One region of the Enterococcus gilvus ATCC BAA-350 genome, then DNA from elsewhere that is predicted to be linked to it. Evidence: predicted binding sites of a transcription regulator. Region 1 holds the regulator's gene; the other holds the start of a gene.
The links. Region 1 encodes LexA, which represses DNA repair genes until DNA is damaged. Its sites were predicted from a motif close to CNAACANNTGTTNG; they were not measured.
Positions count from the first base shown of each region.

Region 2: a site for LexA is predicted at 12,268-12,281, ahead of I592_RS16425 (Y-family DNA polymerase). Genes of this name have one in related genera too.

Region 1 covers NZ_ASWH01000001.1:1,495,526-1,510,963, reverse strand. The annotation lists gene tkt (transketolase) at 1-1,060, opposite strand, end outside; gene I592_RS07500 (DUF896 family protein) at 1,153-1,395, opposite strand; gene lexA (transcriptional repressor LexA) at 1,528-2,151, shown strand; gene I592_RS07490 (hypothetical protein) at 2,256-2,525, shown strand; gene I592_RS07485 (adenine phosphoribosyltransferase) at 2,647-3,159, opposite strand; gene recJ (single-stranded-DNA-specific exonuclease RecJ) at 3,174-5,453, opposite strand; gene I592_RS07475 (LapA family protein) at 5,547-5,975, opposite strand; gene I592_RS07470 (SDR family NAD(P)-dependent oxidoreductase) at 5,984-6,772, opposite strand; gene rnz (ribonuclease Z) at 6,815-7,738, opposite strand; gene I592_RS07460 (DUF456 domain-containing protein) at 7,816-8,376, opposite strand; gene I592_RS07455 (winged helix-turn-helix domain-containing protein) at 8,475-9,209, opposite strand; gene obgE (GTPase ObgE) at 9,922-11,235, opposite strand; gene gap (type I glyceraldehyde-3-phosphate dehydrogenase) at 11,504-12,514, shown strand; gene I592_RS07440 (peptidylprolyl isomerase) at 12,668-13,420, shown strand; gene I592_RS20940 (IS3 family transposase) at 13,487-14,425, opposite strand; gene I592_RS21945 (helix-turn-helix domain-containing protein) at 14,326-14,877, opposite strand; gene fabZ (3-hydroxyacyl-ACP dehydratase FabZ) at 14,966-15,418, opposite strand.
Region 2 covers NZ_ASWH01000002.1:282,140-297,577, forward strand. The annotation lists gene I592_RS16360 (GNAT family N-acetyltransferase) at 1-24, opposite strand, end outside; gene I592_RS16365 (hypothetical protein) at 110-289, opposite strand; gene I592_RS16370 (galactokinase) at 432-1,601, opposite strand; gene I592_RS16375 (aldose epimerase family protein) at 1,603-2,634, opposite strand; gene I592_RS16380 (glycosyltransferase family 2 protein) at 3,213-5,258, shown strand; gene I592_RS16385 (glucosyltransferase domain-containing protein) at 5,255-6,835, shown strand; gene I592_RS16390 (hypothetical protein) at 6,921-7,124, opposite strand; gene I592_RS16395 (AraC family transcriptional regulator) at 7,282-8,187, shown strand; gene deoC (deoxyribose-phosphate aldolase) at 8,315-9,016, shown strand; gene I592_RS16405 (YdeI/OmpD-associated family protein) at 9,018-9,587, shown strand; gene I592_RS16410 (NAD(P)/FAD-dependent oxidoreductase) at 9,615-10,712, opposite strand; gene I592_RS16415 (PadR family transcriptional regulator) at 10,853-11,179, shown strand; gene I592_RS16420 (permease prefix domain 1-containing protein) at 11,183-12,127, shown strand; gene I592_RS16425 (Y-family DNA polymerase) at 12,296-13,600, shown strand; gene I592_RS16430 (hypothetical protein) at 13,603-14,016, shown strand; gene I592_RS16435 (putative ABC transporter permease) at 14,229-14,936, shown strand; gene I592_RS16440 (helix-turn-helix domain-containing protein) at 15,132-15,438, shown strand, end outside.

The sequences.
Region 1 (15,438 bases):
GTGCAGTTCCTTCTTCATAAACTGGTAATGAAGCTTCCCAGTTTTCTGGAAGTTCTCCAGCAAAAGCCGCTTTAAATTGTTTCGCTAACTCAGGATGAGTTTTTTCATAGTTTGCAAACATCGCATTCCAATCAGCTTCTGCTTTCGCACCCTTATCGTTGATTTCTTCTTTAAATCGATTTGAAACTTCTTCGGGAACCGTAAAGTCAGGATATTCCCAACCGTATACAGCTTTTGCAACACTAATACCGTCTTCTCCAAGTGGCGCACCATGAACAGCAGATGTACCCTCTTTGGGAGAACCAAATCCAATCACTGTTTTAATTTCGACCAATGACGGTTTGTCCGTTTCAGCTTTCGCTTCATCAATCGCTTTGGAAATGGCTTCTAAATCATTTCCATCTTCTACTAAGATATGTTGCCAACCATAAGCTTCATAGCGAGCACCTACATTTTCAGTGAAGGCTTTTGAAGTAGGTCCATCTAAAGAGATATCGTTTGAATCGTATAACACGATCAATTTGCCTAATTTCATGTGTCCCGCCATAGAACTTGCTTCAGCAGATACGCCTTCCATTAGATCGCCATCTCCACACAAAGCGTAGGTATAGTGATCCATCACATCAAAACTGTCACGATTGTATGTTGCTGCTAAATGAGCTTCAGCCATTGCCATCCCAACAGAAGTTGAAATACCTTGACCTAAAGGACCTGAAGTTGCTTCGACACCATCCGTATGAAGGAATTCAGGATGCCCTGGTGTTTTGCTTTCCCATTGACGGAAACTTTTTAAATCATCAATCGTTACTTTGTATCCTGCAAGATGTAATAAGCTATACAACATCGCCGAACCATGACCTGCAGATAGAATAAACCGGTCGCGATTTGCCCAATTTAATGAAGTCGCTGGATTAACATTCAAATGCTTTGTCCATAGAGCATAAGCCATTGGGGCTGCACCCATGGGGAGTCCTGGATGACCTGAGTTTGCTTTTTGGATTGCTTCAATACTTAATGTTCTGATTGTGTTTACACCTAGTTGATCGATTTTGTCGAACAAATTACTTCCTCCTTTTTGGTCATAAATACTTTAATTACAAATTCATTGTAACCGATTTATTTTGACTTTTCAATCACTTACTGACAAAAGATTTACTTTCTATTGTGTAATCCTTTTTCTTTTTGAATCTTTTTTAATTTTTCTGGAGTGACATCGTTGCCTTCTGGATCAACAACCTTCATTCCTTCGATGTGATGGCGCATTCCACTACGGAATGAAGCGATGTATTCTTCCCGCAAAACCTTCTGTTCATGTGCCTCTGCATCTGTTAAACCGGACGTTTTCTTTTTCTTTGATAATTCATTGATTCTAGCAATTGTTTCATCATTGATCATTTTGCGCACCTCTTTTCCCTCTTTAATTATACATAAAAAAAAAGAAGTTGAAAGTGTAAACAAATACGAACGCTTGTTTGATTTGTTCGAATAACTATGCTACACTAAAAAAAACGAAAGAAGGTGCGGGCATTGGCAAAAAGAACGGAAACAAAACAATTAGAAGTGTTACGTTTCATTCATGAACGCGTTGAAGATAAAGGGTACCCACCCACTGTTAGAGAAATTGGAGAAGCTGTGAATCTTTCGTCTACCTCTACTGTTCATGGCCATTTATCTAGGTTAGAAAAAAAAGGCTGGATCCAGCGCGATCCCACTAAGCCAAGAGCAATTGAGTTAACTATTAATGGATTAGAAAAAATCGGGGCAGCACCGCAAGTTATTCCTATGTTAGGTGTTGTAACAGCTGGTGAACCCATTTTAGCAGTCGAAGAAGCGTCGGATTTCTTCCCTGTTCCACCAGACCTTTCTAGTGAAGAAGGCGGCTTGTTCATGCTGACTATCCGTGGTGAAAGTATGATCAATGCTGGAATTTATGATGGAGATCACGTGATTGTAAGACAACAATCTTCAGCTACAAATGGAGAGATCGTGATTGCGATGACGGATGAGAATGAAGCGACCTGCAAAAGATTCTATCGGGAAGCTGATCATATTCGGTTGCAACCTGAAAATGACGAGTTGGCTCCTCTGATTTTCGATAACGTATCTATTCTTGGAAAAGTTGTCGGTTTGTATCGAAACCATATTTATTAATCGGAATTTACTTCCGATTATTTTTTTCTTTACAAAACGAACAAACATTCGTATAATAGATATACAAACACACGTTCGCGTTTTTATAATAGGAGTGATTATTGATGAAAGCAGTAAGAAGATTTGGTTTAATTATCGCTGTATTGTTACTAGGTTTATTGATTGGTAAGTTAGGGTCTTTAGCTACGATCGTCATTTTTTCTGGTTTGTTCCTTGTATGGTTCATGTTATGGGACGAGCGAAAGTACGCTCAGCATTATGCGGAATACCATTCCGTTGAAGAGGAAAATGAGGAAGAAGAGTTTTACACTACAGAACCTGCCGAGGATTTTTATTATGTAACGTACGATCATCGTTATCACAAGTCAGCTTAATCGTTCACTCAAGCAGTTGGGTATTTCATCCAACTGCTTTTTTGATATTTAATAAAAAGAGGCTGCAGACAATGTTCTAAATTAGAGCATTGTCTGCAGCCTCTTTTCTATTTAACTCTTTTTAGTAGTCCATCAATGTTAAAATGTCGTATCCTTGGATTTTATCACGCCCGTGTAACCCTTCTAATTCAATTAAGAAGGCACACCCGACAACAATGCCGCCCAGCTTTTCTACTAATTCTATCGTCGCTTTAATTGTTCCTCCAGTTGCTAACAGATCATCAGTGATCAATACCCGTTGGCCAGGCTTAATTGCGTCGCTATGGATCGTTAAAGTATCCGTACCGTATTCTTTTTCGTATTCAACTTCGATTACTTCACGAGGTAATTTACCTGGTTTACGCACTGGCGCAAATCCTAATCCTAATTCAAATGCTACCGGACATCCTACGATAAATCCACGAGCTTCTGGACCGACGACCATATCGATTTGCTTTTCCTTTGCGTAATTGACGATTTGTTTTGTTGCTTCGCGATATGCTTCGCCATCAGCCATGAGTGGAGAAATATCACGGAATACAATCCCTTCCTTTGGATAGTCTGGGATACTAGCAATATAATCTTTCAAATTCATTTCGGTTGTTCCTCCTAGCCTTTCAGCCAATTTCTAATAGTTTGAATATCATTCATCAATAAAAATTCTTCGCTATCAATTCGAGCCATGCGTTTTTGATAAATTTTACTCTCTTCAAAAGCCCGAGTTTCTGGAGACTCGACCATTTGTAAAACACCGTCGTCTATTGTAACAAATTTCAACTCAGAAAACACGTGAATCATGAATACTAATAATTTTTCTGGGATTCTTAAGTAATTCGAAACATTTTTCAATTTAAATCGAATATCGACTTTAGGCTGTTTTCGGAAAAATTGATAAAGTTTTGCAAATTGTTCACGACTTGGCAATCCATTTAAATATGCTTCATCTGAGCTATAAAGATAAAGGTAAATTCGCTCAAAATGTCCGGCAATCGTGATTTCCTGTAAAAGTTCTTTATGATCAGGACAATCAAGTACGATTAATTGATCGTAGTCAGTCCAGTCAATAGTCGCATCGTATAATACAATTGAGTGCTGCAATTCTTTAGAAAAGAATTTCTGATTCTCCTTTTGAAAAGCCAGATACAAAGCTTTACCGCTATCAATTTTTTGATTCCAAGTATATTTCGCACGTCGATCAATTACTTGTGTACCTTCGGAAGCAAAATCAATTAAACGGAGTTGCACTTTTTTCTGCCCATTCCACTCATTGATTTCTAAATCCCCTACAAATTGAGTGTCCGGTTGCTGTATCTCTTCAGCTTCTTCTCCAAAGCCAAATCCAATAGCATCTAATTGATTATCCTCATTTTTCAATGAGAATTTAACATGTTGCTGCTCGCTACCTATGCGTTTGAAAAAGCTCACATTTCCATTCACTAAAAAATGAGGGGCAGGATTATCCGTGCCAAAAGGAGCCAATTTTTTTAGTTCTTCTACAAGACCTAAAGAAATTTTTGCTATAGGAAGAGAAGCATCTATTTTCAACTCAGATCCTTTACTCAAATCTATCTGCTCAGCCAAGATATAATCGTTCATCAATTTTTGCAGTGAGGGAATTCTATCAGCTGGCATAGTTAAACCCACCGCTGCTGCGTGTCCTCCAAAATGAGTAAACTCAGAACGCATTGTAGTTAACATCCCAAACAGATCCAACGCTTCGATGCTTCTTCCTGATCCTTTAGCTACACCATTTTCATCAATGGATAAAATAATCGTTGGCTGCCCGGTTTGCTTTAAAATGTTGCCTGCGACAATTCCTAAAACGCCTGGATTCCAACCTTTCGCAGCAATTAAATGGACTTTATCCTCCGGATTGATTAATGCTGTTGCTTCAGCCGTCGTTTTTTGCACGATTACTTTTCTCTCATCATTGATTTTATCTAATTTTTCAGCTAGAGTGTGAGCAATTTCCTCGTCAAAAGTAGTCATTAGTTCTACAGCAGGATTGGGGTCACCCAACCGGCCAATGGCGTTCAACCTTGGCCCTAAGCTGAAACCAATACTCATCTCATCAACCTTCTGTAGATCAACGCTGCTAACTTTTAATAACTCTAGCAACCCTAAACGCTGTGTCTGTTTGATGGCTTGCAGGCCTAATTTAACGAATAACCGATTTTCACCAGTCATTGAGACTAGATCTGCTACAGTACCAATGGTAACTAAATCAAGCATTTCTAGAGGAACTTCTTCCAACAATGCAGTCGCCAACTTGAAAGCGACCCCGGCTCCCGCAAGTTCTCCAAATGGATATTGTCCTTCTGGATAACGGGGATGAATGATACAATACGCATCTGGAAGGACAGGCGGCAACTCGTGATGATCGGTAACGATAACGTCAACACCTTTAGAATTGGCATAATCGATTGCTTCGTTCCCAGCTACGCCATTGTCAACGGTAATGATTAATTGAATCCCCTCATTGATTTTTTCTTCAAAAAGAGATTTATTTGGTCCATATCCGTGAATAAAACGATTTGGCAATACATAATGTACGTCTGCACCAATCATTTCAAGCGCTTCTACCATAATAGACGTACTTGTAATCCCGTCTGCATCATAATCACCATAAACTAAAATTGCTTGCTCTTCCATTACGGCTGCTTGAATACGCTCGACAGCTCTCTCCATGTCGTGCATTAAAAAAGGGTCATGCAAATCATCGATATTTACTTTCATCAATTGTGAGAATTCTTCTGCTGTACGTATATTTCGATTCCATAAAAGTTCAGCGAATGTTTCACTATATCCTTGATTCAACATCTCAGTTTGAAAAACTGAATCAATAGGTGTCGTATCTCTGAACTGCCAATTAAAGCTTGATTTTTTCACTCTATCACTTCCCAACCGTATTAGTATAGCAAAAAAGAATCCGACAAGAAAGAGAAGAAGACCTTAGTTTTCTCAAACTAAAGTCCTCTTCTATTAATCATAATAATCAATGGGCGAAGCATCTCGTTTTTCAGTGAGTGTGTTCTCTTTTTCTGCTAAGGCTTGGTCCTTTTCTTTTAAAAGGGTCTCATAATTTGCTTTCATTACAGCAATTTCATTTTCTTGCTCCCGTTTAAAAGACGCCTTATCTTCTTCTAACTTTTTCTCATTGTCTGTCTCATAAGAATGGATCGTTTCTTTCAACTGTTTTATTTCCTTGCGTTGTTGGAATAACGTGGCACCAGATGTCAATAAGACAACTAATGCACCTATTAGAGCAGAGCCAATAATAACTAACACAAGAGACAAGTAGATTTTATTCACTAAGAAATTCACTGGCACTTCTTGGCTATTGGAAAGTGCAAAAATCACGATCAGTAGTACAAGTATAAAGCCCAATAAAATTTTCCACTGTTTCCTCATGTACGTTCCTACTTCCTATTGAATAGGCCACCTGCTAATAAATCCCCTATATGCGGGAATAAATCATAGAAACGACTACCCCCAGCCATTACGAATGGTCGGTTTATTTCACGCGTCGGCTTACCCATTTTATTTACGATAGTTTTTGCTAATTTTTGAGGATCTAGAACAATATTCCCCAAATTTTCTAAATAGCTGCCGCTTGGATCTGCTTTGTCAAAAAAATCTGTTGCGATCGGACCTTGATTAATGGTCGTTACATACACATTTTCAGGCCGCAACTCCAAACGTAGTGCATTCGAAAAACCTAAAACTGCAAATTTTGTTGCAGAGTATACTGTAGATTTTGGTGTGGCCATTTTACCAGCCATGGAAGCAACATTAAAGATATGCCCCTTTTTATTATCAACCATAGAAATAGCTATTTTTTGAGTGAAGTACATCATGCCCAATACATTTACTTCAAACATTTTCCTTGCCACATCCAAATCAAATGAAACAAAATCATTAAATAGTCCGAAGCCCGCATTATTAACTAGCACGTCAACATCTCCGACTTCTTCAGAAATTTTTCCGATGACTGCTTCTACACTATCAGGATCAGCAATGTCCAATTGAAATGCAAAAGCTTCTTTTCCACTCAATTCAATGCATCGCTCTTTTACTTGCCCGATAAGATTGATTCTGCGAGCACAGGTAACAACAATTGCTCCTCTTTTTGCTGCTTCATAACAAATTTGCTCTCCTAAGCCAGCAGAACTGCCTGTCACAACAACTACTTTATCTGTTAAATCCAATGAAGTCCCTTCTTTCTGTAAGGAAAAATCCTTTTTATTTTTTTATGAAAATGGAACATCCACGATATCAAAATCTTTCGCAATCTGGGTGTTTGGGAAAATTTCTCTTGCTTCTTCTTCTAATTCCTTCGCTTCTTTCGCTAAATAGCGAGCTGATATATGCGTTAATAGTAATTTTTTTGCGTGTGCTTCTTTTGCAATGGTAGCTGCCTGCTGTGTGGTAGAGTGAAAATAAGCGCGCGCCAATTTGCTTTCGTTCTTATTGAATGTACTCTCGTGAACGATAACATCACTGTTTTTCGCAAATTCACTAGATCGGGTCATAAATCGGGTATCGCCAAAAATCGTTACGACTCGACCCTTCTTTTCCTCACCGACAAAGTCTCTTCCATCAATTGTTGTACCATCTGGCATAGTTACTTTTTCACCGCGTTTTATTTTTCCATAAATAGGTCCAGCAGGAACACCGAGCGCAACCAATTTATCCACTTGTAAAACACCTTCATGATCGGCTTCCTTAACTCGAAACCCATAGCTGTCAATGCCATGATCCAACAGCATGCTTTCAACTGTAAACTGCTTGTCTTGGAAAATTATCCCTTCTTTGATTTCGACAAAATGTAAAGGATATGATAAATGTGTTTTTGTCACTTGAAGCGAAGTCCGAACATAGTTTTCTAATCCAACAGGACCATATATTTCAACAGGTTCCTCTCCACCTTGAAAAGAACGACTGCTTAGCAAGCCTGGCAAACCAAATATGTGATCTCCATGTAGATGGGAAATAAATATTTTTTCAATTTTTCTTGGCTTAATAGTTGTTCTTAATATCTGCATTTGAGTGCCTTCACCACAATCAAATAGCCAGATTGAATTACGCTCATCCAATAATTTTAATGCTAAACTACTGACATTTCGATGTTTTGCCGGCACACCTGCGCCTGTACCTAAAAATTCTAATTCCATAATTTTCCTGACTTTCTATTAAATTACTTTTATTCTAGAAGAAAGTCGCCTCTAGCGCAATGTAAATAAAGGAAATATTAATCCTCACTTGATTTATCTTTTGAAATTTCATCATTCGTGGTTTTTTCTTTAGAATCCTTTGCCATCTCTTGGGCGTTTTTCACATCTGCTTCAACATCATCATATTCAAGACGAGTAATCTCGCCGCCTAAGTCCATCATGATTAATTGATTTAAAGGTCGATTGTCTTCTTCTTCAGCAATCAAAAGCAATGCGGTATCTCCTTCGCCAATCTTGTCTATCAGAAATTCAAAGACGCCTGTTGCTTCTCGAACTTCTTTTGCATCCTGTGTCGCACCAATCATACCACCTGTAAACCAACCTAATAAGATACCAATTGGTCCACCCAATATTCCTACCATCATCCCAATCAAGCCACCTGTAGAGCTTTTATTGCTTCCGGTAAAGTCTAAAAAATCTTCAATCTCAAATTTATGTTCTCCATCGTTTGAATGATGGACCACAGCCATTTGTTCACCTTTAAATGATTTGTTCATATGTAGGCGTTTGGCTTTTGAAAATGCCTCATATGCTTTAGATTCTACGTCGAAGTTCATGATTATCACTCTTTTTTCCATTCATCTCGCTCCTTTATTCGTTTAATTATAGTGTAGCAAGAAAAGGTTTTTTTGGAAAATAGAACGAGCTTTTACTAGTTCATAAAAAAAACTGGGAATCAATTCCCAGTTTTAATCTCATCCATGATACGATCATCCACAATATAGTGATCAAAGAATATTTTTGATAATTGATATCCTTCTCCCCAATTTGTGCGAATGACGTCGTATTCTACACCGTCAATTTTCAATTTATTTCGCAAGTGCTTAATAATCGTAGATAAACGAGTCATGTGACTAGCAGAGTCGCTATCGCCCCAAATCTTAACAGCTAGGTCGCTTCGACTGATTGGCGCATCTTTCGTAGAAATTAACGTACTCAACATTTCACGTTCTGAACGTGTCAGATTCCACAATGGAATTGGACGTTTTTCATACTCGCTTTCTTCTTTCTTCGCTTTCATGCCAAAACCGATTGAATAGACAGACTCTTCTACTGTATTCTCGGCGAGTTTCTCTCTTAACCCGCTAAGCGTCTCATCTTCAAGCAGCCATTCATCAACGCCTCTTGACTCCCAATCAGCTTTTTCATCTTTCTGAGGTATTCGATCTGTCTCTCTGATGACAACAAATTTTTCGCCGACTTCCTCAAGAATTACTGAAAGCTCCTGATCAGAGACAGTTTCACTGATGACTAAAACATCAAAGAAGCTCATAACATCTAATGGAACCTGCTTCGCTTGCAACATGTTTAGTAATTTTGCCGAACTTAAAACTTCGATATTCAAGCGTTGCAACTTCTCTACTAAAGGTCTCTCAACTAAAATATTGTGTGTTAAAATTAATACTTGCATCACATTATTCCCCTTTTTTATTATTAAAAATAAGTTTCCAAAACGTTGCCCCCGGAAAGTTTTATTAATTAACAATATAATTATTACTTGTTACAGTGTAAGTTTACACTGGGATTCCTTCGAGCGCTACAAAAAAGTTTATAATTCACTAATCACAATTAGAATTATTAATAAAATTTTTGGGTTAAAAAAACTTTTCTTAGATAAAATAATTGAATTATCATTTTTAAACAACACTTTTCTCGATCATTCAGAAAATTTTAAAACATATAACGCACGTATTTTTTTGTTTCTTTGTTAACGAAATAGATTCTTTTCCTAGTTTACAAAAAGATTAATTGTTGAATTAACAAGCTTTATTACTAATCGCTTACTTCTATCTCTTACACATCGTATCATTCAATTCTTACCTAATTGAAAAAGAAGATTTGCTATTATCTGTTTAATCCGCTTATAAAAATAGCAAACTTTAACAATAAAAAATAACGCCTCTATTTTTAAAACAAAGGAGATTTTGTTCTTTTTTAAACTCAAAATTCTTCAATCAAAAATTTCTCTTAAAAATAAATTAATAATCGATACTATCGTAAGTGCAATTTGTGTAAAACTACAACTTATTATTTATTAAAAACACATTCACTTGACTTTCAATACACTAAAAAAATACTGCAAGAATACTTACAGTATTTTTCAAAATTAATAATATTTTTTTCTAATCAACGAACTCGAATTCAAACTTATCAATACGAACAAGATCGCCGTCTTTCGCACCTCTCGCACGCAATGCTTCGTCAACACCCATAGATCTCAATTGACGAGCGAAGCGCATAACAGTTTCGTCATGATCAAAATTCGTCATCTTAAACAGTTTTTCTAATTTGTCTCCAGTAAGTACCCAAGTCGCATCTGGTTCACGTGTAATCGTAAATTCAGGCTCATCAGATTGGAAACCATAATTAACGGTTTCTTCTTCCACTTCTTCATCGTACAGAAGGAACTCTGGTGTTACTTCTAATAAGTCTGCCGCAGCATTCAATAAATTATCTAATCCTTGTTTTGTAATTGCAGAAATTGCAAATACAGGGATATCATCGGCAAACTCGTTTTTCTTGTCCTTCTTCAAAGCAGCCTTGAATTTTTTTAAATTTTCTTCTGCATTTGGCATATCCATTTTATTTGCAACGATGATTTGAGGGCGCTCCAGCAAACGTAAATTATGAGAAGCAAGCTCCTTGTTGATAGCTTGATAATCGTCGTAAGGGTCTCTACCTTCCATCCCACTCATGTCAATAACATGAAGAATGACACGTGTACGTTCAATATGACGTAAGAATTGCGTACCAAGTCCAATACCCTGCGAAGCACCTTCAATTAACCCAGGCAGGTCAGCGGCAGCAAAACTGCGACCGTCACTCGTCGTTACCATCCCTAAGTTTGGCACGAGTGTCGTAAAATGATAGGCTCCGATTTTAGGCCGAGCAGAAGAAATTACAGAGAGAATGGTTGATTTCCCGACAGAAGGGAAGCCTACCAAGCCTACATCAGCTAATACTTTTAATTCTAGCTCAATATTTCTTTCTTGACCTGGTTCACCATTTTCAGCTAGTTCAGGTGCTGGATTTCTTGGGGAAGCAAACCGCGTATTTCCTCGACCGCCTCGACCGCCATGAGCAACGACCAATTCCTGACCGTTTTCAATTAAATCGCCCAATAGAGCTCCTGTATCTCCATCGCGAACTGTTGTGCCCGGGGGGACACTAACATATGTATCTTCTGCTCCGCGTCCGTGCATTCCCTTACTCATTCCGTTTTCTCCTGGCGTTGCTCTGAAATGACGATTGTAGCGAAAGTCCATTAATGTACGCAAGCCCTCATCTACTACTAAAATGACATCACCGCCATGACCGCCGTCACCGCCGGCCGGTCCGCCGTCTGGTACATACTTTTCGCGACGGAAAGCCACCATCCCGTCGCCGCCTTTACCAGCTTTGACATCGATCGTTACTTGATCTAAAAACATGGACATTTGGGTGTCCTCCTTTTCGTTTTTTATTCTATTGACTACTGAATCTCCACACTAAACAAAGTCTTATATATTGTAGCTAGATTATACAAAAAAGTCCATTCTTATTGATAGAAGCTTAAAAAAATGTTAGTTTCGCTCTTTTTCTTATAGCTTTCACATTGACTGTTCTTCTCAGGTAATATCTTTTGACAAAAAAATTGATGCGTTGCAAAATGAAAAATGTAAGGCATCAGCTTTGCTTGACATAAAAAAGGAGGAACTTTTGGTTATGACAGTAAAAGTAGGTATTAACGGATTTGGACGTATTGGTCGTTTAGCATTCCGTCGGATTAAAGAAGTATCTGACGATATTGAAGTAGTAGCGATCAACGATTTAACAAGTCCTACAATGTTGGCACAATTATTACAATTTGATTCAACACATGGCACATACCCTGGCACAGTTACTGCGACAGAAGATTCAATCGTTGTTGATGGCGAAAAAACACGTGTATATGCTGAACCGGATGCAAGTAAGATCCCTTGGGCTAAAGAAAACGGTGTAGACATCGTTCTTGAATGTACCGGCTTCTACACTTCAGAAGAAAAAGCACAAGCTCATATTGACGCTGGTGTGAAGCGCGTCGTTATCTCAGCGCCTGCTGGACAAATGAAAACTATTGTTTACAACGTAAATGATGATACTTTAGATTCAAACGATAAAATTATCTCAGCTGGGTCTTGTACAACCAACTGCCTAGCACCTATGGCATACTTCTTAAATGAAGAATTTGGTATTGAAGTTGGTACTATGACTACGGTCCATGCATATACTTCAACTCAAATGTTGCTTGATGGACCCGTTAAAGGTGGCAACTTACGTGCTGCGCGCTCTGCTGCTGACAACACAATCCCACATTCAACTGGTGCCGCTAAAGCAATTGGCTTGGTCATTCCAGAATTGAACGGTAAATTACAAGGACATGCTCAACGTGTTCCCGTAGTTGATGGTTCATTGACTGAATTGGTTTCAATTCTTAATACGAAAGTAACTGCCGATCAAGTAAACGAAGCAATTAAAAAACATACCGTTGACAACCCATCATTCGGTTATGATGATCGTGAAATTGTTTCTGGTGATGTTATCGGAACTACTCAAGGTTCAATCTTTGACCCTACTCAAACAGAAGTTACCTCAGCTGGTGACTATCAATTAGTTAAAACAGTTGCTTGGTATGACAACGAATATGGCTTCACTTGCCAAATGATTCGTTTGTTAGAAAAATTTGCTAACTTATAAGAGCTACTCTTAGTTTAAGGAGATCAAAATGATCTCCTTTTTTTATTACCCATTTTAAAAAATTTTTTGAGATAAAAGTCACTGATTTTTCATAGGAACTCTTTGGAAAGTTTGTTATGATTATATTGATAATAACTTTAAAAGGAGAATGGTATGCAATTCAAAAAGATGATGATCGGTGCAAGCTTAGTTTTATCGATCGGTTTGTTCGCAGCTTGCGGCAACAACACAAATTCAACAGAAGGAACAAAAGAAAGTAAAACTAAGACGACAGAATCCAGTGTTGATTTGAATAAAGTCGCATTGCCTCAGCTTGATAACAAAGTGTCAGAGGATGAGTATTTAGTTGAATTAGTGACTACGGAGGGAAACATCAAAATCAAACTTTTCCCTAAACAAGCCCCTAAGGCTGTAGAAAATTTTGTGAAGCACGCGAAAGATGGCTATTATAAAGACACACCTTTCCATCGTGTAATCGAAGACTTTATGATCCAAGGCGGCGATCCTAAGGGCGATGGTACCGGTGGCGAAAGCATTTGGAAAGATGGATTCAAAACTGAGGTTTCTAATCAGCTTTACAACATCCGAGGCGCCCTTTCAATGGCACGAGGAGAATCACGCAGCAGTAATGGCAGTCAATTCTTTATCGTAACTAATAAAGAGGATCAAAGTGATGGGCTTGCGATCCAATATTATCCAGAAAAAATTATTGAGCAATACAAAAAAGGCGGCGCTCCTAAACTTGACGGCGAATATACTGTATTTGGTCAAGTAATAGAGGGTATGGACACCGTTGATAAAATAGCGAGTGGTGAAGTAAAAGATGGCGGTTCTGGCGAAAAATCGACGCCTGTAGAGCCAGCTAAAGTCACTGAAGTAAAAGTCTTACAAGAACCTAAAAAGTAAACAAAAACTGAAGTGAGACCCAATAGTTAGACCATATACCGACTGGAAAAACTGGTCGGTATATTTTTATGCTGTCATTCGCTCTCGGTACTGAACTGGACTACAACCAAGCCGGGTTTTAATTCGACGATGATTGTAGTAATCTATCCAGTCCTCAATTGCCTGTTTTAAGTGCTCAAAACTTGTATATTCGACACCATGATACATTTCTTGCTTTAATAAACCGAAGAAGTTTTCTATCAGTGAGTTGTCCAAACAGTTGCCCTTTCGGGACATGCTTTGAAAGATACTCTTATTCGATAATGGTTTTCTATATTGCTTCAACTGGTAAGCCCAACCTTGGTCAGAGTGGAATGTCCGACGATAGGGACAATCTGCAGTGTAGTCAATAGCTTCTTTTTGACCATCAAGAATGGCCTTTAACGTTGGTGCCTCTGAAATTCGGTAGGACAAAATTTCTCCATTAAACATATCAAGGAACGGGTTAAGGTACAGTTTTTTGATTACTACTCCCCCCGTATTGTCCCGTTCGAAATACTTGAATTCAGAGGTATCTGTAGTGATTTTTTGATGAGGAACCGATGTATAAAAACGGCGGTGAATCCGATTTTTCGCCACTTGTCCAACAGTTCCTTTGTAAGAACAGTACTTACGAGATTTTCGTGTGAACTTCGCGCCTTTCAGTCCAAGCTTACGCATCAATCGACGGATTTTCTTTTGGTTCACTTTTAGTCCGCGTTCATTCAAGGCAATTTGAATGCGACGATAGCCATAATTCCCATTATTTTCTTCGAAAAGTTCTGTAATAATTTTTTCTAATGCGGCGTCTGGATTTTCACGATTGAAGCGCTGTTGCCAATACATATACGTTGCTTTAGGAAATTTCGTCGCTTCAAGTAGAATTCCTAATCGGAACTCTTTTCGGAGTTCGTGGATGATTCGTGCGTCTCGTTCTTGAGTCGATCCGGGATAGTCATCCCTAAAGCTCGGAGCTTTTTTATGAATGCTAGTTCTGCACGAAGTAGTTCATTTTCTCGTTCCAGCTCCTGCTCGCGCGTCAACGGTTTCTTTGGTGTTTTCTTCTTTTTCTTCGTCATGGAAGGTCTTCCTTTCGGTTTGGGTGAAAGACCTTCCATGCCTTCGCGGAGAAATGCTTGATGCCAGTGCTGGAATAAATCTCCAGATGGCAATCCATAGTTCAACGCAACATCAAGGTAAGAGTCACCACTAGTCAAATAATAGTGTATGACATCTTGCTTGAATTGAGAAGAATAAGTTTGTTTGGCTTTTCTTCGATTTAGAGCGCTAAAGCCAAGTCTTTCAGCGGTTTTCACCCATTTTTCAACTAACGACATAGCTGGAATACCAAAGCGCCGAGCCAACGTTCGATAGCCACCTTCACCATTTTGATACGCTTCTACAACGATTCTTTTGAACTCATAATCATATTTGGCCATTAAAAAACCCCTTAAGTTAGATTTTCTGGTCTAACTTAAGGGGCGCACTTCAAACCAAAACCTTTTTATTAAAGGTTTTGGTTTTTTTCTAGCTGTTTTTTTGCTCTTTGTCCCCTACAATAAATGTAAATTCACATTCAGTAACTACTTTCTCTTCAACAGTCGCCCATGCTTTCGCGGTTCCAACAGGACCTTTAACTTTTTGAATATCAAAGTTTAAGAACAATGTGTCTCCAGGTCGAACAAATTCTAAAAAGTTTGCTTTATTAATTCCCCCGATGTACGCAGTTTTCCCCTCGAATGCTGCTGATTTCAATATTAACAACGATCCCGCTTGAGCAAGAGCCTCGACAATCAATGTCCCTGGCATGATAGGGTCCCCAGGAAAATACCCTTGGAAAAAGTCTTCATTCATCGTTAAATTCTTAACGGCAGTAATGTGCTTCTCATCTTCAAACTCTGTAACTGCATCTAAATAGTAAATGGGATAACGATTTGGGATCGCAGCCATAATTTCTTCGACATTCATAATTTTTTCCATTTTACACCTCTATGAATACT
Region 2 (15,438 bases), on a different contig from region 1:
GAGGTTGTTCAATTGTTTGATCATTCTTTTTTCCTTTTCTAAAAATGTCATTTATTCTTCGTCTTGGATTTTTAGGGAATCTGACTGCATTTTCTGTTCAAAAAGTCGGTCACTCTTTTGATTTGAAAAGCGGCTCTTGAGAGGACGTGTAGTAGTCGCTATTCAGCGTCTCTTCTTTTTTCTTTCCCAGCACTGAAACCAGCATCGGGCTAAAGCCCAAGAGTCCCAGTAAGAGGGCGACGGGGATGTAGAAGCGTTTCTGTTCAAATAGCTGGGTCTTTTTTTTCATCGTCAAGCCTCCATTCGATACCTAAGTTCTGTCTTTAAGTTTATCAGAATCCAGCAGGCAAAAAAAGAAGCGGGGGAGTGTTTTCTCGATGGAATAAAAAACGCCTTCCCCGCAAAAGAGGAAAGGCGTTCATAGAAGACGGTTAATCGAGTTTCGTGGTTCCGCTGCCGATGTGGGCGACGTAAAAATCAGGCGCATAGCCGACCGTGTTCATATACGTGTCATAAACATTGTTTTTAAACGCGGGAATCGTGTCTTCTTTGACTAGCGCGATGGCGCAGCCGCCGAAACCAGCGCCTGTCATCCGTGCCCCCAAAACACCGGCTTGTGCCTGGGCCGCGTCAACAAGTGTGTCCAATTCGATCCCCGTCACTTCATACTCATGACGCAGCGAATCGTGAGACGCATTCAAAAGCTGACCGAAAGCTTCCAGATTGCCATTCTCTAATTCTGCTTTGGCCTTCAAGGTCCGTTGGTTCTCGGTCACCGCATGACGGGCACGGTGGATCAAGGTGTCATCACCGATCAGCTCCGTGTTTGCTTCAAAGGTTTCTTCATCCAAATCACCCAAGGCGTGAATGTCTAGCTTCGTTTGCAGGCGGGCAAGGGCCTCTTCGCATTCACTGCGGCGCTCATTGTACTTGGAATCCGCTAATTCACGGCGTTTATTGGTGTTCATGATCACGATGGCATAGCCGTCGAGTTTTACGGGGACCATTTCATAAGCCAAAGTATTGGTATCTAGCAGGATCGCTTGGTCCACATCGCCAAAGCCGATGGCAAATTGATCCATGATCCCAGAATTGACGCCGATAAACTCATTTTCTACTTTTTTACCGGTTTGGACCAGCTCAAGACGGTCCGTATCCAGTTCAAACAAATCCTCTAAAACAACACCCACTAATAACTCCAAAGAGGCGCTGCTGGAAAGACCAGCACCGTTGGGGATCGTGCCTTCAACGAGTAATTCAAAACCGTGATCGATGGTGTGTCCGGCTTCCTGCATTTTCAGGATCATGCCTTTCACATAGTTTGCCCAATTGTCCTTTTTATCGTAGGCCAACTGATCGATGGCAAAGGAGATCACTCCGACATCTTCAAAGTTGGTGGAGTAGACCAGCACCTTTTTGTCGTCACGAGGCGCGGCGGCACCATACGTTCCGTAGGTGATCGAAGCGGGGAAGACATGACCGCCATTGTAGTCGGTATGTTCCCCGATCAAGTTGATTCGACCGGGTGAGAAATAGTGTGTGGTTTTCTTTGGTCCAAAAATTTCAGCAAATGTTGTCGTTAGCTCGCGAGTGCTGGCCATATTAATTTCCTTCTTTCATGAGTAGTTTGTATTCAGTCGTCGTTTCAAATGTTTGATTAGCGGGCAGGGTGATCGAACCGAATGCTGGAAATTGTTCGGCACCGGGAGCAATCTGAGTTTCAAAAGTGATCCCGCCATGATCCGCGAGTTTTTTTCCGTGCAGCTCTGGCCCGTCATTGCCGAAGTTCGCAGTGAAGATCACCACGCTGGAGGCATCCGTTGAGACGGTCAGCTCGATCGTGCCGTCAGGACTGGTCAATCGCGCGGCTGGTTTTTCCAAAAGGCTGTCCTTTAAGAAGAAGGGATGATCAAGCCCGTTGTATTGCTTCGTCTGTTCAAAGCTGCTGGTGAACACATCCGCTAGCGGCCGTGGGTGCTGGAAGTCCAGCGGTGTTCCCGTGACAGGAGCTTTTTCGCCTGTTGGAAGTACATCCGGACGCAAAGAAGCAAAGTGGTCGCTGTTCAGCCAAAGCGTGTGTTCAGCGATCGACTGAGTGACGTCGCCGGTCAGATTAAAATAAACATGGTTGGTTGGATTAAACAGGGTCGTCTGATCGCTTTTTCCTTTAGTGGTCACCCGCCAGACGTTCTCTTTCGTCAATGTGTGGCGAACCTCTATGTCCAAGTTGCCGGGAAAACCGTGCTCGCCGTCAGGACTGCTGCTGGTGAAGACTACTGACGCTTCGTCATCCCCATTTTCCACTCGATAGGCCCATTTTTTCGTCTCAAAGCCCGGCTGTCCGCCGTGAAGAGAATGCCCCGTCTTTGGATCGATCGCGACCTGATAGTCCCTGTCTTCAATCGTAAAGCGGCCGTTTTCGATCCGTCCAGCGGTACGACCGATAGAAGCCCCGATAAACGCATCCTTTTCTAAATATTCTTCGGCTGAATCAAAACCTAAGACCAATTCTTTATCCCAACCTAAACGAACGATCCGTGCCCCTAAGTCAGAGACAGATAAATGGAAACCGTCTTCATTTTCAAGGGTGATCAGTTGATAGCCTTTGCCAAAAGGCGTTTCTGTAATTTGCATTTAAAAAACCTCACTTTTTGTGTAGTAGAAATGTTTCGTGTCCCAATAAGTGTAGCGATTTCTCAAGAAAGTGACAAGGAATAGCTGCTTTTTACGTATCTTTAGTTTAACAAGAAATCGTTTTCTCCATAACGTCTTTCTGTGACGACTATTTAACTTTTTGTTGCATGTCACCAAAGGGGAAAAGAGCATCTATAGCGCCAGTCTTAACGGAATGTTCATTTCTTTGAGAAGGCATTTATCTCATTATATAGAAGAGAAAATGACGATTTTTGAAGCGTGGCAGAATCTCGAAGGGCACATCTGTTTCTTTCTTTGACTATCTTCGGATGGAAATTATAATAATCGGGTCAATTGAGCATTATATTTGATTGTAATTAGTAGTCACTGTGATAAATAATTCATAAAGTTTTTATTGACTGTTTTTATTGGGATTGATAAAGTATTTATTGTGTATTTCTTATTATTTTAAACTATTTTTACGTATATTTATAGTTATTTTATATATAATAATATTATTATATGTTAGTGGGAGAAAATAAAAGAAAGATTATGAAACAAATAAGGGGAATGTTGGGATGGACAAGAAAAAGAGAATTATTGTATTTTTAGCGATCATTAGTCAAATAATTTATTTATTTTTCCGATTTAGGTACACGCTGCCGTTTCGTTGGGGCTTTCTCACCCTATTTTTAGCGTTGCTGCTGTTGCTGTCTGAGTTTTCATCGAATTTACAGGGGATCTATGAATTCATCACGATCGCTGGAAAGAAGGCGTTGAAAGAGGTTCCTCTTGAACCGGAGCAGTATCCCCATGTGGATATTTTGATCACCACGCACAACGAAAGCCGCGAGCTGCTGTATAAAACGATCAATGCCTGCAAAAATTTGAGTTATCCTGATACGAAAAAGGTCCACGTGTACTTATGCGACGATAGCTGCCGCGAGGAGATGAAGAATATCGCGGCGCTGTTTGACATTCACTATATCGGGATGCGAAAAGAAGACAACCCCGATAAAAAGGCGGGGAATGTGAACAATGCGTTGCAGCATTCGTCATCGCCTTTGGTGGCTTGTTTGGATTGCGATATGATCCCTAAAAGCGATTTTTTGCTGAAGGTCGTTCCGTATTTTTATGAAACTGAAAACAATACAGACGAAGAGATCGCGGCGTATTCCAAGGAATTAGCGGAAAACGGGTATCAGTATAAGATCGGCTATGTTCAAACGCCGCAGGATTTCTATACGTTGGATCTTTTTCAATACAATTTGTTCGCGGACAACATTTTACCGAATGAGCAGGATTATTTTTTCAAGCACGTCAACGGTGCTCGTGTCCCGTTTAACTCGGCGATTTATTGCGGCTCAAATGCGATCTTCTCAAGAGACGCGCTGGAATCCACAGGCGGCTTGTCGACAGACAGCATCACAGAGGACTTTTCTTCCAGTATCAAAATGCAAAAAGCCGGCTATCTGGGACGTGTGCTGTCAGAAAGTTATGTGTACGGCTTGTGTCCCTTTACGATCGAGGACTTGAAGGACCAACGGGTTCGCTGGAGCAGAGGCTTCGTGCAGGGAATCCGAAGCAATCGCCTGCTTTTCAGTAAATTGTCGCTTCTCTCAAAGTTTAGCTACCTTATTCTATACAATTATTGGCTGCTGCCTTATCGTAAACTGGCTTTTTTGTTTATTCCCATCATCAGTGTGCTGTTCAACTTTAGGATCGTGGACACAGATATTCTGCTCTTGCTGCTAGTTTGGCTGCCGGCCTACATGATCTACAATTGGGCCCTGTCTTGTGTTTCGGAAAAATCCTTGAATCGAACCTACAGCAACCTTGTCGATACGATTTTGACACCCTATATCGCGTGGCCTTTATTTAAAGAATTAGTGGGCATCAGGGAAGAGCATTTTGTCGTGACCCCGAAAGATTTTTGGCGGATCAATGAAGCGCCGCCCAAGCGCTACGTGGTGTTCAACGTGGTGGGCTTGCTATTGACCGTCGTCTCGATCGTGGCAAGTATCCTCAATATCTATGCGATCCCGACGGCGTCACAAGTATTTATTTTGTTCTGGCTATGCCAAAACGCCGTGAGCTTTTTCTATGGGATCAGCTTCAACCGGCCGCGAAAGGGGATCGACAATGAATTTATCCGTTGGAATCTGGTGTTGCAGGGCATACTCACCTTTGGTCCTGAAGGGGAGGGGGCGATCGAGGTTGAGACGGTGTATTTAAATGAAGAACGCATCCACTTGAAGGCGGCTGAGGGCGTCGACTCGTTTCTCGATCATCATGGAAAACTCCAACTCTCAGACGAACGGTATACGACCGAGTTGACGGTTCAGGTTCGGTCGTGTGGGGAGGACGGGATCGAGCTTTTCATTGAAGAACCGATCGATGAGGTGAATCCCGCCTACAATCAGTATTTGCACCTTCTGCATGATCGACCGACCACCTACACGACGACGATCGTCAATCAAAACTTTTGGATCGATAATTTTGATAAAAATTTCATCAACGCTTTTAAAGTCGGCGAATGGCGGGGCTGGAAAGAGAAGAAAAAAGAGCTGTCTGGGTTTCCGTTGCAACGAGACACCGAAAAGAAAGGAGCTGAATCGAAGTGACGAAGGGAGTGCCGACTTTTAAACGCAAGGATTTTCTAGTACTGGGGATCAGCTATCTTGCAGGCCTTATCGTTCATTACACCGTTTATACTCATCAGTTGATGACCCCTGATGGGACGATGGCGGGTTTTTATCGGATGAGCGGGGAATGGGAGCTTCGTTTAGGCCGCTGGGGCTTGGTAGTTGCGGATGCGCTGCAAGGCGGGCTGAATAACGCCGCATTTTCTGCGATGCTGATTCTGCTGTTTATCAGCTTGAGTGGTGTTCTTTTGATGAAGCTGTTCGCCATAAATCAGCCTTTGTTAGGTGTCTTGCTTTGCTTGACGCTGACGTGTTCTCCCATGACGGCGATGATTTTGATGTACCCGTATTGTGCCGTTCCTTATAGTCTGTCGATTCTCTTCGCTATTTTAGCAGCGGTCCTCGCCTTTTTGTCTGCGCCAAAAAATCTGTGGGCGATTGGTGCAGGGCTGCTGCTGCTGACAGTGTCGATCAGTTTCTATCAAAGCAATCTCGGGGCATTTTTAATCGCAGGCGGCGGCTATGTGGTGCTGTATCTGCTTGATCCGACCCACACTTTTACAGACGTACTAGCGGGTGTCAAAAAATTCGTTGGGATCAGTGCCGCGGGAGTGGTGGTATACGCGATCATCCTGAAGCTTTCTTTACTCAGCGCTGAGTTGACGATGGCGGCGTATAAGAATGCGGATCAGCTCTCACCAATCACCAGTCTGAGAGCCATGAACAGCACGATCTTGGCGACCTATCGCACGTGCTATCAATTCTTTTTTGGCGATGAAATTGTGAGAAATGCCTTTGGAGAGCGCTATTTCTATTTCGGCTTAGGGCTGTTTTCTCTCCTGATTTTTGCCTTTCTCGCCATCCAAATAAAACGCTCGCCGGCGATTTTCTTTCTGGCGACGGGTCTTTTAGCTATTTTTCCAATTTTCGCAAATGTGATCCAGCTGGCGATTCCGGGGACCTTTGTTTATTTATTGATGGCTTCGGGGATGACAGTAATCGTTCCATTTCTGATCGGGCTGTTCTGTTTATGGCACCGCTCAGTTGGTTTTTCAGGTAAGAAGAAGCGAAGGCTGACCGCTCTATTTGTCAGTATACTCGTGGGATTGGTGTGGACGTACAGTTTGACGAATCAAAACGATGCATTGGTGATGTTGAGCGATCAGCGGCAAAGCACGCAATTAGCTAATCGCATTTGGGCCCAATTGGAGCAACGTGCTGATTATCGAAAGGACGAGACCACTCTTTTGATCGCGGGGACGCCACATAAGGGGAATTACCCGACGCCGTACCCTGAGCTCATGAAAAAAGCGAACGAGGGGGCGAAATTCGGCACTGTCTGGGAAACTTACGAGGGCAATATCGAGGCGTGGTACAATTTCTTTCAGCTGCATTTAGGGGTAACCTATAAACGCTGTTCTGTCGAAAAGTTTGAAAAAATCGCGAAGACAAAAGCCTACCAGGAGATGCCCTTGTATCCAGAAAAAGAGTCGATCCAGAAGATCGAGGGCGTATGCGTCGTGAAATTATCGAATATCTCAGAGGAGGATCAGTAGCAGAAACCGCCAGCAGTTCTCACTGTTGGCGGTTTTTTTGTGGGATATAGTATTATTAAATTTAGAGAATTCAAAACGAGACGGATCATTTTTTTCGGAGAATCCCCCATAATTCTTTTAAGGCCCAAAAGATGAAGACCGGGACGATCACTGTGAGCAGCAGGGTGAAAATACTGCGATAGGAGAATGCATAGTCGATGTATGGATTGATTTTTTGCAACAGCAGCGTGCTAGGGACGATCAGACAAATCAGCAATGTTTGGATGAGCTGTTTCAAACTCTTTTTCACAAGACCATTCCTTTCCATACGCAAGAGAATGCTTTATTTTTAGGGTAGCATGAAGGGCAGGAGTATTGGGAGAATCCCCAATAGTTTCGGTTTTCGGTAAAAAAAAGGGCACTTGTTCGTGTATAATTTAAAGAAACGATTCGTTGGGAGGAAAAAGATGGAGCAAACCATTTTTTTGAAAAAGGAGCAGCATCAAGTAACCACTGATCTTCATTTTGACTTTTGCGGGATCTCCAAAACGCTGCCTTTCCATTCGTTTGGTCCAGCGATCCGCCAAAATTATATTTTGCATGTCGTGATGGAGGGCAGGGGGACCTATCAGGTCAAGAATCAGCAGTATCACTTAAAAAAAGGCGATTTGTTTTTGATTCGTCCGGGGGATTCTACGTTTTATTTGGCTGACGGAGAGGAGCCGTGGATGTATGGCTGGCTTTCCTTTAGCGGTGAGGCGGCGGAGACGATCTTGCAGCACACCCATTTTCGAGACGCCCACTATACGATGGTCTCCTCCAATATCCAGAATTACATCGATACGATCTTGGCCTGTCTTTCTTTTTCAGAGGAGACGATGGAAAATGAGCTGCGTTTGAACGCGTTGACCCATCAGTTTTTAGCGGATCTGATCGCGGATGGTGGGAAGAGCCATTTAGGCGAGACCAAAAAATATTCTCCGTTGGCTGTTGAGACGGTCGCCTACATCGAAGCGCATTATTCAGAGCAGTTGACCGTAGAAGCGATCGCGCGTCAGCTATCCGTGAACCGCAGTCATTTGTCGCGGGTCTTTCGCAATCACATGGACAGCAGCATCAAAGACTACATTCTAGGTGTCCGAATCAATCGCGCCGCCTTTTTACTTTCAATGACCGAAGAGACCGTGGAAACGATCGCGGGGCAGGTTGGGTTCAACAGTCTTGTGGTATTTAGCCGGATGTTCAAAAAGATGACTGGAGAGACGGCGACCGCCTATCGCAAGCGTATGAAAAGAGAAGAAAGCCAGACGATTTCTTTGGATGGGTGGAAGCAGCAATTGGAAAAACAAGACGTCGTTCGCCGCGCGACATAACGAAGATAGCGTTTACAACGAGCGTCGGTTACCCTATACTTGAATAATAAGGAATAGGGTTATTTTCTTTGCCCTAAATCGACTTGTTCTGTTAGAAAATAATCTAAAAAACAGGAGGGTACCAATGATGAAAAAAGCGAGTGAGCTGTCCGTGAAAGAATTAGGCGCCTACATTGATCAATCCGTGTTGAAGCCGGATTTTACAGAAGCAGAGATTCGTCAATACATTCAAGAAGGGATCGACTATCATTGCGCTACGGTGTGTGTGAATCCATCTTCGCTGGACATCGCCGCCGAGATGACGGCTGGAACGGACACGAAGATCTGTGTGGTCTGCGATTTTCCCTTTGGAACCAGCACGACGGCCTCCAAAGTGCTGCAGGCAGAGACGTATTGCCAGCGTGAAGACATTTACGAGCTGGACATCGTGGCGAATTTCGGTTGGCTTCGCAGTGGGAAATACGAAGAAGTCACTAGAGAGCTGCGGGTGATTACGGAAGCGTGCCATGCCCACGGCACCGCAGTGAAAGTCATTCTTGAGACAGACACCTTGAATGAGGAACAGATACGGCAGGGGTGTGAGTGTGCGATCGCGGCAGAAGCAGACTTTGTCAAAACCAGTACGGGCTTTATCACTGGCTATGAAGGCAAAGGAGCCACAAATGAGGTGATCCGGCTGATGATGGATCAATGCGACGGTCGAATCAAGATCAAAGGCAGCGGCGGTATCCGAACAAGAGAGCATTTCTTGGAATTGATCGACATGGGGATCGATCGGATGGGCATCGGCTTTAAATCAACGCCAGTCGTTCTAGGAATAGAGAAGTAATATGGAAGAAAAAAAGAAGGTGTTCTTTGAGACGGCAGCCGATTTTCGGGAATGGCTTGCCGAAAATGCCGAGATCAGCGGCGGCGTTTGGCTGACATTCGGCAAAACAAAAAACGTCAAAACGCTGAAGGCGGGCGAAGCGTTGGAAGAAGCGTTGAGCTTCGGCTGGATCGACGGGGTCATGAAAAAAGTCGATGAGCACGCGTACTTAAAATACTTTGCGCCACGGCGTAAAAACAGTAAATGGTCGGAGAAAAACAAAAAAATCGTCGCAAAGCTGGAAGCACAGGGGCGAATGACGCCCCTCGGTCAGGAGAAGGTGGCAGAGGCGAAAGCAAACGGGCAATGGGAAAATGCGACGAAGCCTTCAGCGATCACAGATGAACAAATCGCCGAAGTCGCTGCCTTATTGAAGGCCGTACCACTAGCGCTGGAAAATTTCCATAACATGTCGCCTTCCGTAAAAAAAACCTATACCCGTGCGTATTTTGATGCCAAAACAGACGCAGGCAGAGGGAAACGATTGGCTTGGATGACGGAACGTTTAGAGAAAAACTTAAAACCGATGTAAAAAAAGCGCTGGGATCTTTTTTCGATCTCAGCGCTTTTCTGTGTGGATATAGTTCGTTATGGTTTTTTGGTAGTCGTCCCAGTTGGCTTCGCCCGTATTCATATACTGTGCCAACAAATACCCGATATACGGCCCCGTCGTCAATCCCGAAGAACCTAGCCCGCTGGCGACCAGCAGCCCGTCCGTCAAGGAACCGAAGAAGGGGGCGAAATCAGAAGTATAAGCGCGAGTCCCTACACGAAAATGAGCAGGGGCGGCGAGGATTTTTTCCGGTTCCGCCAAAAAGGGCATTGCGCCTTCTGTGAGCTGCTTGAATGCCTGATCCGTCGCCTTCAGATCCCAGCCCGCGTCGTTTTCATGGGTCGCCCCTAACAAGATTTTCCCATCTAAAAAGGGGATCAAATCGGCTTCGCCATCCAGCATCGCGACAGGGAAGTCGCCGCTGTTTTTTAGCGTTGTCTGGAACACAAGCAGTTGCCCCTTTTGCGGACGCAGGTCTGCTTGATAGCCGAGAGGTGCCAGCAGCTCTTTGAGATGAGGACCGACTGTCAAAATAATTTGGTCGAAAGTGTCCTTTTTCTCTGCGTAGGTGATCGTTTTTTCATCCAACAGCTTCACACGCTGAGAAACGAAGGCGACGCCCGAATGCTCGGCCTTTTTTCGCATATGAATCAAATAGGCTTTGCCATCTAAGCGACCGCCGCCGCTGATCTTTAACGCAGGCGCCGGCTTCAGCAAGGGCAGTGCGTCGTGAGTCTGTTCCCTTGAAAGTCGCTCGATCGTGCCGATCTCCGGTGCGTCTTTTTTTCGTTCTTCCGCCAAGGTAAAAAGCGTGTCTAATTGTTTTTCAGGCCGCAGCAGCAGTGTTCCTGAACGCTGATAGATCGTGTGATCCAAGTGAAAATCTTGGACCAATTTTGGGAAAAAGGCCGCGCCGTCTTTTGCCAATCGGTACCATTGCTTGTTGCGTCGTTTCGACAACCAAGGCGAGATGATCCCCGCACTGGCACTGGTTGCTTGTCCTGTCGGCTCATCAAACAAGGTCACGTGGTATTTTTTTGGATCTATATAATTCGCCAGCGTCATGCCGATGATGCCGCCGCCGATAATCGCGATTTCTTTCATGTCTTCACTTCTTTCCGTTATTGATTTTGACATACCCAGACAAAATTTTCAATCAATGACCCATATTTTACTTTACCTGTCGTAGTAATTGTCGTACAATGATTACAACGACAGATGAAGTAATTTCAGGAGGTGGCAAAATGATTTCGAGCGATGGGATTCGCGGGTACAATGATGTCATCATTTTGTCCGTATTGAAGGAAGGCGATTCTTATGGATACGCTGTTTCCCAAAAAATTCGCGATGTGAGTGAGGAAGTCTATGTGATCAAAGAGACGACCTTATACTCCGCCTTCAACCGATTGGAGAAAAATGGGTATATCCATTCGTATCCAGGAGAAGTTACCCATGGAAAAAAGCGCACGTACTACCACATCACCGATATAGGCCTGACTTTTTTAGAAGAAAAGCGAAATGAATGGAAGCAAACTAAAAAAGTTGTGAACCGATTTATGAAAGAAGGGTAAAAAATGGATACGATAAAAAATTATGTGGAGACATTGTTTCTCGAATTTCCAAATACGAAGGAAGTCCAACGGGCAAAGCAAGAGATTCTCACGATCATGGAAGATCATTATTTAGCGCTGATCGATGAAGGAAAAAGTGAACACGAAGCGATCGGTCAAGTCATCAGTGAATTCGGCTCTGTCGATGAGCTGCGGGAGGAGCTGGAGTTTGCGACTCGGGAGAAAGAACCCGACAACGGTATCGAAGAAGAGGAAATGTACCAGTATTTAGAGCATCGCAAGAGAGACGCCAAAGGTCTGAGCATCGGGATCAGCGGATGTCTGCTCGCGGTGGGCGCTCTTTTGGGATTCAGTATAGCCGGTGCGGAGATGGTGGGGATGCTGCTGTTCTTTATCCTCCTCGCCATCAGTGTCGGTATCATTATCTACAATGGGATGCAATTTTCTAAAAACAGTAAAGGATTGAATGACCGCTACATTCCTGTCGAGTGCAACAAAGAAGCGCAAAAGTTAAAACAAGGCTATCAAAAAAGTTTCCAAGTCAGCTTGGTTTTCGGTGTCTGTCTTTGCGTATTGAGCGTGGCGCCTTTGTTCTTTTTCCAAATCTTTACTTATGCGGAGAACGGGCTGCCCTTCATGTTCTTCTTCTTAGCATTGGGAGTATTCTTGATCGTTTACGGAAGCATCAACTACGCCAGCTTTGATAAATTCATCAAAGAAAAATATTTTATCGCAGACGAAGATGAATTAGGTCCTAACGCGATGCAGGAAAAATACGGGGAATCTGCCCGCGCAAAGTATGTTTTTCAAAAAGTGTATTGGCCGCTAGTGGTGATCATTTATTTTGCTTGGTCCTTCATGCTGGGGGGCTGGGGAATCAGTTGGGTGGTCTTTGTCGTAGCAGGTATTTTTTATAGCGTATTAGAAACAGTTTTTGTGAAGCGGTAAGCAGTAAAAACAAGACGAACGTTCGAAGCAGGAAAAGGCTTCGGACGTTTTTTTGTGGTTTGGTTGAATAGAGGAAAAGCAACGAAAAAAAGTTCTATCCAAATGATTGACAAAATTCCAGAATAAACTTAAACTGAAATCGAACATATGTTTGCATTGGAGGTGGATATGTTGAGTAACATTTACGAAGGAGAGCCGGTCAGAGATGTTTTTTGCATGGACTCGAAAAGTTTTTATGCCAGTGTGGAGTGTATCGAGCATGGATTGAAGCCATTGGAAGATATGCTCGTCGTGATGAGCGGCGATCGAGAGAATGCGGGTCTTGTGTTAGCGGCGAGCCCGATGGCGAAAAAGAAATTAGGCATCAGCAATGTCAGTCGTGGATTTGAGATTCCCAATCACCCGGACCTGCATGTCGTCCCGCCGCGGATGACGTTGTACATTCAATACCATATGCGTATCCAGGAGATTTTTCGGCAGTACATGGCAGAGGAAGACATTCATACATATAGCATTGATGAACAATTTGGCGATTTGACTCATAGCTGGAAATTATTCGGCAAAAGTTCGGAGGAAGTCGGCAGGATGATCCAACAGGAGATCATTGATAAGATCGGCATCTATACCTCGTTAGGGATGGGAGACAATCCCTTATTGGCAAAGATCGCGATGGACAATGAAGCAAAAAACAGAGACGATCACTTCGCTCATTGGCGGTATCAAGATGTACCGGAAAAGATTTGGCCGCTTCGTCTGAGTGACTTTTGCGGCATCGGTCGGCGGATGGAACGGCGCTATCAACTGATGGGGTTTTATACGATGGGGGACCTTGCCCACACGGATCCGTTTATTTTAAAAAATCATTTTGGTGTGATGGGTATGCAGCATTACATGCATGCATGGGGCATTGATCGTTCGGTCCTTTCACAAAAAGACCTGTACCCTGAGAAGGAAAAATCCATTGGGAATTCCCAAGTGCTGCCTAAGAATTATGCCCATAAAGGGGACATTCTTACGGTATTGGCGGAAATCTGTGAACAGGTCGCACAGCGACTGCGAAAAAAAGAGGTATTGGGCGGCACGCTCCATTTAGGGATTGCTTATGCCTACTTTGGCAGTGGGAAACGAGGCGGGTTCCATCATCAAGTAAAAATCCCTCCTACTAACCAGTCAAAGGAGCTGACGCAAGTCGCGCGGACACTGTTTGAAAAATATTGGGACCGTTCAGAGGTTCGGAACATCTCTATTACAGTCTCATCTTTACGACCGGCTGGGAGTTTGCAGCTGAATCTGTTTGAAGAGCCGCTGCAGACGATCAAAGAGGAGAAGATCGATGATGTCATAGCCCAGATCCGCAACCGTTACAAATTCACGTCGATCGTACGCGCCCACTCATTGAATGAAGGGGCGACCGCGATTCGGCGCGCCGGATTGGTGGGCGGCCATGCTGGCGGAATGGAAGGAATGGATTAACCATGATCTATGATGAAGACAGTGCGAAGCAGCTTTTTATGGAAGCCAAGCGGGTCTATGAAGACCGAGGGATGATGAAATGGATCGGGTTTTACCTTTCCGACCATACTGCGGTACTAAATAAGGAATCCGCGGCACGCAGTCGGATCAACAGTGAAAAAGAACAAATGACGGTGGAGGAAATTGGTGCGACCTTGCAGCAAGGCTTTCTCCAAAACAAACGCTTGGCGATCCAGCTAGAGGCGCTCGACAGCGAAGGAAATTACTTAGATGATCTCGTAGGAAAGCTCGTCGGTCAAAAAGACGAGCAAATCTACCTCGACGAAGAGGAACGAGGCGTTTTACATATGACCATTGAACAGATCCATCATGTAGAACTATTAAAACCTAAGAAAATTTTGACAAATGATCACTAACCTAAAACCCTTCATCGCATCGCTGATGAAGGGTTTTTTATTTTTAAAAATGAGTTAAAGGCGCTGTCTGCAAATGTCGAGACAGTGGAGGGGGATGTGGATCAAAAAGTCTAAAGTTCACACGCAATCCTCCATAAGAGGCAAATCTTTTTATAGTTCCAACTTTTTTGCTATAGTTATTTTAAGATAGAAGAAGAGGGGGAAAGAATCGAATGGATCACTTATTTATGACTTTTTTAGTTTACTCAGTGATTGGCTGGCTCTGGGAAAGTTTCTATTGTTCATTGAAAGCGAGGCACTATGTGTATCGAGGCTTTTTACTGGGGCCCTATTGTCCAGTCTATGGCTTCGGCGTCGCTTCCGTACTGATTTTAGTTCCTGAAAACGCGGGGACCCTGTTGAACTTATACTTTAATATTGTTGTGATCGTCACGATTATCGAGTTCATCACGAGCTGGATGTTAGAAAAGTTCTTTGGAATGAAGCTTTGGGATTACACAAAAGTGCCCCTGAATATTGAAGGGCGGGTCGCTGTACCGGTTTCTTTATTTTGGGGTGTCGGCTGTCTGATTCTGATGAAGGTAATCAATCCCGTTATTCAGGATGGAATTCAGGAATTTATTGATGCGACCAACCATTTAGGTCCTGTCATTTTAGCGGCTCTCTTTGCGGCAGATGTTGCTTCGACACTGATCTTCACCCTAACGACAAAAAAGGAAGTATCGTCTGTTATTGATACCTCTGATCCAGAAAATGCCGCGGTGAAGGAATTCCGCTTGAAGCATCTGATAAGCAACCATCACTCCTCTACCAGCAGGGAACAGGTATTGAAAATGATCAAGGAGCGTCCGAAGAATTTAACACGCCGCAACTTGAATCGATTGGCTAAAAACTATCCAAATATGCACTTTAAAAAATAGTCGATCGTTCACCCGGCCATTTCTGAATAAAACAAAAGAGGTATAAAAAATAAAGACAGGAAGCATTTTTCTTGTCTTTTTTTTATAAAATAAATAAAAAAATATAGACGAATTGGAAAAAATTAATTAAAGTGAGTGGATACTGATTGAAAAGAAGCACTCAGCGATCCGAGTGAATGAAAGAAGGTCCTTTAGTTGTTCGGTTTAGACAATAGAACCATGCTGGCGAGAGATATCATCAATCTTTTGGATAACTCAGATGAAGCACTCTCTGCGGAAAAAATCCAAAAAAAGCTTGGCAGAAGTAATGTGATCACGATCAACGATGTGTGTAAGCATTTAATGTACATTGCCAGCAATGACTCTGGAAATGACGATTATTTTGTTAGGATCGAGACGCCTGAAAGAGGCTCTTACCAGTTGGAACGACAAAGCACGAATTTACAAAGCTTGTACAAGGCGATTTTTGAGACGGATCTGTCGTATCTGATTTTAATGACTG